Linked DNA regions of Salipiger sp. CCB-MM3. The protein of the gene in region 3 interacts with the protein of the main gene of each other region in a pairwise test. Links are inferred from orthologs where the notes say so. Each region holds a gene or a part of one and is shown on either strand. Other genes may lie near its edges. The genes, in order: AYJ57_RS14325, ybgC and secA.

Region 1 (2,971 bases), on a different replicon or contig from region 3:
TCACACGCCGGTCGGTGTCGGAAAGCCCGAGCGCGGCGAGGCGCTGGGCGGCGCGCTGGCGCAGGGCGGCACGCTCGGCGCGGGGCCGGAAGAGGGCGGTGAGCGCGGCGTTGTCCAGAGCGCCAAGCTCTTCGAACAGCAGGAAGTCCTGAAAGATCATGCCGATGTTCCCGGCGCGGAAGCGCGCGCGGCGCTCTGGGCTCTGCGCAAGCAGGTCGGCCTCGCCCCAGCGCACGGAGCCGGTGGCGCGCTCGAGCAGCCCGGCGATGGCGTAAAGCAGCGTGGATTTGCCAGCGCCGGAGGCACCGCGGATGCCGATCAGCGCCCCCGCCGGGGCAGAGAGGCTGGGCACATCCAGCAAAACACGGTCGCGGGGGCTGCGCACGGTCAGCCCGGAAATCTCGAGAGGGAGGGACATGGCGGCTCAGCCGTAGCTGGCGTCGGTGAGGCGTATCATGCTGAGAAAGCCGGTCTCTGGGTCTTTGTAAGCCCCGAGCTCCAGCACGCCGCTGGTGACGATCTTCACGTTGAAGGGCGTCACATCCACGATGCGCTTGGTGTAGACCGCGACGATGTCATTGGGCCATTCGGCCTCGGTCTCGCAGAAGGGGCAGACCGCCATGGGCATCTTGGTGAGCACGAAAAACCGGCTCTCGGCCTTCAGCGGCGGCGCCATGAACCCCTCGACCGTCAGGCGCTTTCCAGCGCTGGCCTTGGCGAGGTCCGAGAGGCCACGGCCCTTGGCCTGATAGAGCTCGCGCACTTTCAGCGGGTCTTCGGCGGCAGCAGCGGTGGTAATGAAGGGTGTGGCGAGAGCGGAGGCGATGAGCCTGCGGCGGGTCAGCATTGGGGGGTACCTATCGGTCGGAACGGCAGCGGGGGCGGTCTGTGCCGCCCCCGCCCAGCATATCAGATCAGGGTCACTCGGCGGCGACGGCGTGGTTCATCACGTGGAAGATCACGTTCTGCTCGATGGTGCCGTCGAAGAGATGCGCCCAGGGGCCTTTGGCGTAGACGGCGACGTCTTCACCCGAGTGGCTTTCCGACGACTTGGGGATCAGCGCCTGCTGCACATAGTCGAGGTCGGTCGCCTCTTCTTGGGTCACATCGGGGCGCGAGCCGGCGTAGTCGTTGCCTTCCTGTACCAGCACCGAGCCGGCACCGTTGAGGTAGCCCACCACGGTGTAGGGCTTGCCGTCGTCGGCCAGCACCAGTTCGTCCGAGTGCATCTCGCCGGTCTTGGCGACGTCGTAGCACAGACCCTCGATCGGGGTGCCGCGACCGCAATAGCCGTTGAAGGCGATCGAGTGCTCGTGGTCGGCGGTGACGATGATCAGCGTGTCGGCGTCATCGGTCAGCTCGTCGGCCATGGCCACGGCGTCGGCGAAGGCCATGCCGTCGATCATCGTGCGCTTGGCGTTGCCGGCGTGGTTCGCGTGGTCGACGCGGCCCGCTTCGATCTCGAGATAGTAGCCGTTGTCGTTCTTCGACAGATACTCGATCGCCGCCTTGGTCATGTCGGCCAGCGAGGGCTCGTCATCGTCGGCGCGGTCGGCTTCGTATTCCATGTGGCTGTCGTTGAACAGCGCGAGGATCGGGGTCTCGCCGTCGAGGTTGAGGCCGCTGAAGGTCTCGGTGTTCCAAGCGTATTGGGTTCCCTTGCCGGTGGCCTGCTCGATCAGGTTCACGCCATCGGGACGGCGGCCGTTGCCGCCCTCGTCGAGCGTCACATCCTCACCGGCGAAGTAGCGGCGACCGCCGCCCATGGCGAGATCGACGACACCCGCGTCCATCTGGTCGATCAGCTGGGCCGCGATGTCTTTCTGGGCGGTGCAGCCCTCGGGCACTTCGCCTTCCCAGTTGCGGTTGGCGGTCTTGGCATAGACGCCCGCGGGGGTGGCGTGGGTGAGGCGCGCGGTGGAGATCACGCCAACCGATTTGTCCATGCCGGTGACGATCTCGGCGAAGGTGGTCAGTTCGTTGCCTGCCACGGTCGCGCAATCGTCGTGGATCGCGTCGCCGCCGAGGTTGATCAGGTTGAAGCGCTGCTTGACGCCGGTGTTCATCGCGCCCGCGGTGGGGGCCGAGTCCGGGGTCTGAGCGTTGATGTTGTAGGTCTTCACCAGCGCGCTGTGGAAGTCGGGCGTCTCGTAGGGCAGCACGTGCTCTTCGCCCAGTTTGCCTTCTTGCTGACCGGCATAGAGGCGGGTGGCGTAGTTGGTGCCGACGCCATTGCCGTCGGCAACCAGCAGGATGACGTTCTTGGCACGGCCGGTGTTCACTTCGCGGTTGATGATCGCCTGAATGGCGTCCTGACCGGCGGTGAACCAGGCGTCATTGGCCTGCGAGATGTCCTGAGCGCTGGCGGTGCCAGCGGCGAGGATCATGGCGAGAGAGGTGGTGGTGAAGATCGTTTTCACGACTGCGACGCTCCGAAGTTCGGGGGGCAGGGCCCATTGCACGATTGAGGGTGTCTCAGGCCTCAGACCGCATCTGCGTCACGGGTGTGTGATGATTGGATGAAAGAAATGTAAAACGGACTTTGGCGACCGCCATTCGCATGGGGCCGCATGTCTGCTTCGGGCGCAATTTCCGGTCGGCGCGGGGTCTGTATGGCGCCCGGCGCACGTGATCGGAAATGCAAAGTAACGATATAACGTTTCGGCATTCATGTCGAGAAGAGATCTCGAGCCATCGCCTTACTGAAAGAAATACTGCGCGTAGATCGGCGCGCAGCCTGCGCCGAGGGCGCGCGCGTTGGCGCCGACCTGCGCCGCTTCGGGGCGGGGGGGCAGCATGCCACGGGTGTCGAGCCTTTCGAGCGCCTCGCGGGTGCGCGTCACCACCCGGTTGCGCACGTCGGCGGGCATGGCTCCGTCGATCAGCGCCACTTCGAAATCCATCACCGAGCCGATTGAGCGGATCGCATGTGCCAACGCATCGCCGGTGCGGTCCACCCAAGGGCCGATCT
Region 2 (3,027 bases), 330 kb from region 3 along the record:
CAGAGCACTTCGGCGGCATCGACATCGTGGTCAACAACGCCAGCGCAATCTCTCTGACGCCCACTGCCGAGACCGAGATGAAGCGCTTCGATCTGATGATGTCGGTCAACATGCGCGGCACTTTCGCGGTCACCCGCGCCTGCCTGCCGGCGCTGAAGCAGGTGCAGAACCCGCATATCCTGACGCTCTCGCCCCCGCCCTCGCTCGACCCGGCGTGGTACGGGCCGCATGTGGCCTACACGATCTCGAAGATGGGGATGAGCCTGTGCGTGCTCGGCTGGGCCGAAGAGTTCCGCCCGCTTGGCATCGCCGCCAACGCGCTCTGGCCCCGCACGGTCATCGACACGGCGGCGCTGGCCATGCTCGGCGGCGCGGTCCAGCCCAAGAACTGCCGCACGCCGCAGATCGTCGCCGATGCCGCCCATGCCATCCTGACCCGCCCTGCGAAAACCTGCAGCGGCAATTTCTTCATCGACGAGGAGGTGCTGCGCGAAGAGGGCACCGCGGATTTCTCGGGCTATGCCGTCGATCCCGGCGAGCCGCTCTTGCCCGACCTCTTCGTCACCGCCGAAAGCTGAGCCCGCGCTATTGTCCTGTCCCATGTCCCGGAAGACGCCCATGATCCCCAGATTGGCACAGATCGCCTGCATCCTGACCCTCGCCGCCACCCCTGCCCTCGCCGCCGATCCGGTGCTGGGAACATGGCAGACCCAGCCCGGCGACGAAGGGCACTTCGGCTTCGTCACCATGGCCCCCTGCGGCAGCAAGATCTGCGGCACGCTCAGCCGCGCCTTCGACGCGACCGGCAAGCCGATCCCCTCCGACACGGTGGGGCGGCAGATCGTCTGGGACATGCAGCCCGAGGGCGCGGGCAAATACGCCTCCGGGCGTATCTGGGCGCCGGATCGCGACAAGACATATACCTCCAAGATGGAGATCGCGGGCGACCGGCTCAAAGTCTATGGCTGCGTCTTCGGCATCTGTCGCAGCCAGACGTGGAGCAGGGTCAGATAAGAGGCTGGCGCTTGGCTTTGCCGGTAGCTTGGCTTGCGGCCCGCTGAGCTGACCTCAGCGAGAGATCGCCCCGTTCAGTCCAACATCTTAACACTTTGCGGGGGACGTAGCGGGAACGCTTTGATGCGAGGCCTGCTTAAGACGTCGCAGAAGATGAACATCGATGTTGTCCCGAGAGATGGTTTTGCTCACTGCGGGACTCGCGTTTCCAAGCGGGCCGAGCTGATCAGTCGCGCTGCGCCGCAGTCAGGTTGACGTTGGCATGGTACCAATCTGAAGTTCCGGTTCCCTCGCCAACGCCATCCTACCCAAAAGACCGGCAGGCTCTGCCCCGCTCGTTTCGCGCTATTCCCCCGGCGTATTTGTCTAAGAGAAGAAGGACCGGCGGCGCGCTCAATGCACCTGCTGGCGGATCGCGGCGGGCAGGCGCGCGGGCTGGCCTTCGGCGGTGATCGCCACCAGCGTCACCTCGGCGCGGAACAGCGGCTTGCCCGCGCGCTGCACCTCCTGCACCAGTCCCAGCCGCACGCCGGAGACCGATTTCACCTCGGTGCGCACGATGAGATCTTCATCGAAATGCGCCGGAGAGAGATAGTCGGCTTCGAGCCGGCGCACCACGAAGACGATGCCCTCGGCCTCGCGCAGCGCGTTCTGGTCGATGCCGCGCGCACGCACCCAATCCGAGCGGGCGCGTTCGATGTATTTGAGGTAGTTGGCGTGGTAGACGATCCCCGCCATGTCGGTGTCTTCATAGTAGACACGCACCGGAAATTCATGGGCCATGCGCCACTCCTACAGCTTGCGGCGCGACCCTAGTGCGGCTGCGACATCGCCGCAAGCCGTGTCGCATTTCCTTTGCCGCCGCATGGGATTAGCGTGCACGCCATGATGACGATCGCAATTCTCGGCGCGGCGCTCTGCACGGCGCTTCTGCTGCTCTGGCCACGGCTTTCGCGCGCGCCGCTCTGGCGCGCCACGATCACCCCTTTGGCCTCGATCATCGGCAGCGGATTTCTGGTGCTGGGCCCGATCCTCGAGAGCGCCTATGGCATCTGGGCCCCGGCGGTGATGGCGGCGCTCTGCCTTGGCGCGTGGCTGTTTGGTGCCGCCGTCCGGACCAATATCGTGCGCCGCGCAAAGGGACCGCGCAGCGCCGCCGAGGAGCGTCTGGAAACCCTCGCCTCCTGGGCGCTGGCCTTCGCCTATGTGATCTCGGTGGCCTATTACCTCAACCTCTTCGGCGCGTTCGGCACCCGGCTGACGCCGTGGAACGACCCGCTGCACGCCAAGCTGCTGACCACCGCGATGCTGCTGATCGTGCTGGCGGTGGGCTGGACCCGTGGCTTCGGCGCGCTGGAGCGGATGGAGCAGATCGCCGTGGGGCTGAAGCTGGCGATCATCGCCGGGCTTCTGGCCGGGCTGGCGCTTTATTTCGCGGGCAAACTCGAAGACGGCGCGCTGCTGTCCAATCCGCCGGGCGTCTCGGGCTGGGCCGCGCTGAGCCTTGGCTTCGGCCTCATCGTCACGGTGCAGGGATTTGAGACCACACGCTATCTGGGAGCCGAATACACCGCCCCCATCCGCATCCGCGCGATGAAACTGGCGCAGGCGCTCTCGGCGGCGATCTATATGGCCTACATCGGGCTTATCGCCTATGTCTTCGCGCCCGGCACCGGCGATCAGAGCGAGACGGCGATCATCGGACTGATGGGGCTGGTCGCGCCGATCCTGCCGCTGATGCTGACCGCCGCGGCGCTGGCGGCGCAGTTCAGTGCCGCCGTGGCCGACACCGGCGGCGCGGGCGGGCTGGTAGAGGAACTGACCCGGCGCCGCATCCGGGTGCGCAGCGCCTATGCGCTGCTGGTGGCGCTTGGGCTCGTGCTGACCTGGACGCTGGATGTCTTTGAGATCATCGCCTTCGCCAGCCGCGCCTTTGCTCTTTATTATGCGCTGCAAAGCGGCATCGCCGCGCTGGCGGCGCGGGCCGAAGCGCGGCGCGGCACGGCGCTGGCC
Region 3 (3,463 bases):
GCAAAGCCGATGCTCAGCGCCGCACCAATGGTCACTGCCGCAAGTCTGTAGGTCTTCATCCGTCCCATTGCGAACTCCCCCGTCACTCTGAACTGCGGCCAGAGACTCGACCGCTCGAACTGATCTGGGAAACAGTCTGTCTTTGAAAAGAGGCGCTGATTGGGCGAAGCCGCGGAGTCATCGGGGCGGGCCCGCGACATATCGCGCGGACCCGCCCCGTTGTTACGTCAGCCGATCTGACCGGTTCAGAGGCTGCCGTGGCAGTGCTTGAACTTCTTGCCCGAGCCACAGGGGCAGGGGTCGTTGCGGCTGGGGTTGCCCCAAGTCGCGGGGTCAGTCTCGTCGAAACCGTCGACCAGCGGCTCATGCGCTTCGGGCGTGGCGGCGTTCTCGCTCGGACCCACGGCCTTGGCCTGCTCGGCGATCTGCTGCTGCTGGGCCTGCTGCGCGGCCATCTGCTGCAGCATCTGCTTTTGCTCGTCCTCGGTCATCGGGCGGACGCGGCCAAGCTGCTCGGTGACGCGCTCGCGCAGCGACTCGAGCATCGACTCGAACAGCTGGAAGGCCTCAGTCTTATACTCGTTGAGCGGGTCGCGCTGCGCGTAGCCGCGGAAGCCCACGACCGAGCGCAGGTGCTCCAGCGTCAGAAGGTGCTCGCGCCATTTTGTGTCGATGGTCTGCAGCAGCACCTGCTTTTCGATCTGGCGCATGGTGTCGGGGCCGAAGGCTTCGGCCTTTTCGGCCATCTGCTTGTCGGTGGCCTCTTCGATACGCTCGCGGATAGTCTCGGCGTCGACGCCCTCTTCCTCGCCCCAAGCGATGACCGGCAGGTCGATGCCCAACTTTTCGATACAGGCGGCATAGAGCCCCTGCATGTCCCACTGGTCGGCATAGGCCTTGGCGGGGGCATAGGTCTCGACCAGCTCGTCGATCACCTCGTGGCGCATGTCCTCGGCGATTTCCGAGAGGTCCTGCGCTTCCATGATCTCCAGACGCTGCGCGAAGATCACCTTACGCTGGTCGTTCATCACGTCGTCGAATTTCAGCAGCTGCTTACGAATGTCGAAGTTGCGGCCCTCGACCTTCGCCTGCGCGCGTTCCAGCGACTTGTTCACCCAAGGGTGGATGATCGCTTCGCCTTCTTTCATGCCCAGCTTCGAGAGCACCTTGTCGAGCCGTTCGGAGCCGAAGATGCGCATCAGGTCGTCTTCGAGCGACAGGTAGAACGAACTGCGGCCCGGGTCGCCCTGACGGCCGGAACGGCCGCGCAGCTGGTTGTCGATGCGGCGGCTTTCGTGGCGCTCGGTGGCCAGAACGAAGAGACCGCCAGCTTCCTTCACCTCGGCCTCGGCCTTGGCGTGCTCGGTCTCGAGCCGCTGGCGGATGTCCTCGGGGTCGGCTTCGGGATCGGCGGCGATGGCCTCCATCACCTGAAACTCGAAATTGCCGCCAAGTTTGATGTCGGTGCCGCGGCCCGCCATGTTGGTCGCGATGGTGATCGCGCCCAGCTTGCCCGCGTCGGCGACGATCTGCGCTTCCTGCTCGTGCTGGCGGGCGTTGAGCACATTGTGCTTCAGTCCGGCCTGCGTCAGCAGCTGCGAGAGCATCTCGGATTTCTCGATCGAGGTGGTGCCGACGAGGACCGGCTGGCCCTTCTCATGCGCCACTTTGATCTCTTCGGTGATCGCGGCGTATTTCTCGCCCGCGGTGCGATAGACTTTGTCGTCGTCATCGATCCGCGCGATCGGGCGGTTGGTCGGCACTTCGACCACGCCGAGCTTGTAGATCTCGGCAAATTCCTCGGCCTCGGTCAGCGCGGTGCCGGTCATGCCCGACAGCCGGTTGTAGAGGCGGAAGTAGTTCTGGAATGTCACGCTGGCGAGGGTGACGTTCTCGGGCTGGATCTGGCAGCCCTCCTTCGCCTCGATCGCCTGATGCAGACCGTCCGACAGACGGCGGCCCGCCATCATCCGGCCAGTGAATTCGTCGATCAGCACCACTTGCCCGTCGCGGACGATATAGTCCTTGTCGCGGGTGTAGAGCTTATGCGCGCGCAGGCCCTGATTGACGTGGTGCACCACGGTGGTGCTTTCCGGGTCATAGAGCGTCTGGCCCTCGGGCAGGATGCCGCGGCGGTGCAGCATGTCCTCGAGCGCCTCGTTGCCTTCATCGGTGAAGGTGACGTTGCGTGTCTTTTCGTCGAGCGTATAGGCGTCGGCGGGCAGTTCGGGGATCAGCCGGTCGATGGCCACATAAAGATCCGAACGGTCCTGCGACGGGCCGGAGATGATCAGCGGCGTGCGGGCCTCGTCGATGAGGATCGAGTCCACCTCGTCGACCACCGCAAAGCCATGGCCGCGCTGCATCATTTGGTCCAGCTCGGACTTCATGTTGTCGCGCAGGTAGTCGAAGCCCAGCTCGTTGTTGGTGGCGTAGGTGATGTCGCAGGCATAGGCCTGCTTCTTCTCGGCCTCGGGCTGCTGCGGGTAGACCACGCCGGTGGTCATGCCGAGCGCGGCAAAGACCTTCGACATCCACTCGGCGTCGCGGCGGGCGAGGTAGTCGTTCACCGTCACCACATGCACGCTCTTGCCCGAGAGGGCGTTGAGATAGGAGGGGAAGGTTGCGACGAGCGTCTTGCCCTCGCCGGTCTTCATCTCGGAGATGTTACCTTGATGCAGGAAGACACCGCCCATCAGCTGCACATCGAAGGCGCGCAGACCAAGCGCCCGCTTGGCCGCCTCGCGGCAGTTGGCGAAGGCTTCGGGCAGCAGTTTGTCGAGGCTTTCGCCCTCGGCGACCCGCTTGCGGAACTCTTCGGTCTTGGCGATCAGACCGGCGTCGTCCAGAGCCTCGAACTCGGGTTCCAGCGCGTTTATTTCTGCGATCAGCGGTCGGGTGGCCTTGATCTTGCGGTCGTTCGGGGTGCCGAACACCTTCCGCGCGAGTTTTCCCATTCCGAGCATGTGGCCTGCCTGTCCTGTCTGACAAAGTCGTGTTCTGCGTGAGGCATCCGCTTGCCCGCCTCGCACTCAACCCATATGACACAGGGGAACGACCGGCCTTGCAGAGCCTTCAGGCGATGTAAGCGGCAGGTTGGTAAGTGTCAACGCCGCCCGGTGGCGGGCGGCCAACAGGAAGGACGCCTAGATGCCCAAAACCCTCACCAAACTGGGCGCGGCTGCGCTCGCCCTCACGTTCGCGCTGCCGCTTCACGCGCAGGAGCAAACCGAGGCGCCGAGTGCCGAGACCGTCGTCGCCACGGTGAATGGCCAGGACATCACGCTGGGCGAGATGCTGATCATCCGCGCCAGCCTGCCCGACCAGTACCAGCAGCTTGGCGATGACGTGCTCTGGAGCGGCATTCTCGACCAGCTCGTGCAGCAAGAAGTGCTGGCGCAGGACGAGAAGGCGGTCGAGACCAACCGCGTGAAGCTGTCGATGGCCACCGAGCACCGCACGC

The links.
Region 1: the proteins of secA (region 3) and AYJ57_RS14325 interact in binary tests that used the Escherichia coli proteins (3 or more experiments, as listed by UniProt). The link is inferred for Salipiger sp. CCB-MM3 from one-to-one orthologs.
Region 2: the proteins of secA (region 3) and ybgC interact in binary tests that used the Escherichia coli proteins (3 or more experiments, as listed by UniProt). The link is inferred for Salipiger sp. CCB-MM3 from one-to-one orthologs.

What each region holds. Positions count from the first base shown.
Region 1 is NZ_CP014596.1:86,847-89,817, reverse strand. The notes cover bases 155-2,971. They hold AYJ57_RS14325 (alkaline phosphatase), read right to left. Parts: upstream 2,388-2,971; coding sequence 921-2,387; downstream 155-920. Other genes in these bases: AYJ57_RS14320 (ROK family transcriptional regulator), read right to left, coding at 2,700-2,971; AYJ57_RS14330 (hypothetical protein), read right to left, coding at 425-847; AYJ57_RS14335 (ABC transporter ATP-binding protein), read right to left, coding at 155-418. Also shown: more of AYJ57_RS14335, read right to left, coding at 1-154.
Region 2 is NZ_CP014595.1:2,312,332-2,315,358, reverse strand. Bases 103-2,975 are described here. They hold ybgC (tol-pal system-associated acyl-CoA thioesterase), read right to left. Parts: upstream 1,798-2,975; coding sequence 1,408-1,797; downstream 103-1,407. Other genes in these bases: AYJ57_RS11190 (APC family permease), read left to right, coding at 1,900-2,975; AYJ57_RS11200 (DUF2147 domain-containing protein), read left to right, coding at 619-1,014; AYJ57_RS11205 (SDR family oxidoreductase), read left to right, coding at 103-578. In the rest of the region: more of AYJ57_RS11205, read left to right, coding at 1-102; more of AYJ57_RS11190, read left to right, coding at 2,976-3,027.
Region 3 is NZ_CP014595.1:1,977,674-1,981,136, forward strand. Bases 46-3,354 are described here. They hold secA (preprotein translocase subunit SecA), read right to left. Parts: upstream 2,967-3,354; coding sequence 246-2,966; downstream 46-245. Other genes in these bases: AYJ57_RS09620 (translocase), read right to left, coding at 46-68; AYJ57_RS09630 (peptidylprolyl isomerase), read left to right, coding at 3,151-3,354. Also shown: more of AYJ57_RS09620, read right to left, coding at 1-45; more of AYJ57_RS09630, read left to right, coding at 3,355-3,463. UniProt on the Escherichia coli protein: Required for protein export, interacts with the SecYEG preprotein conducting channel.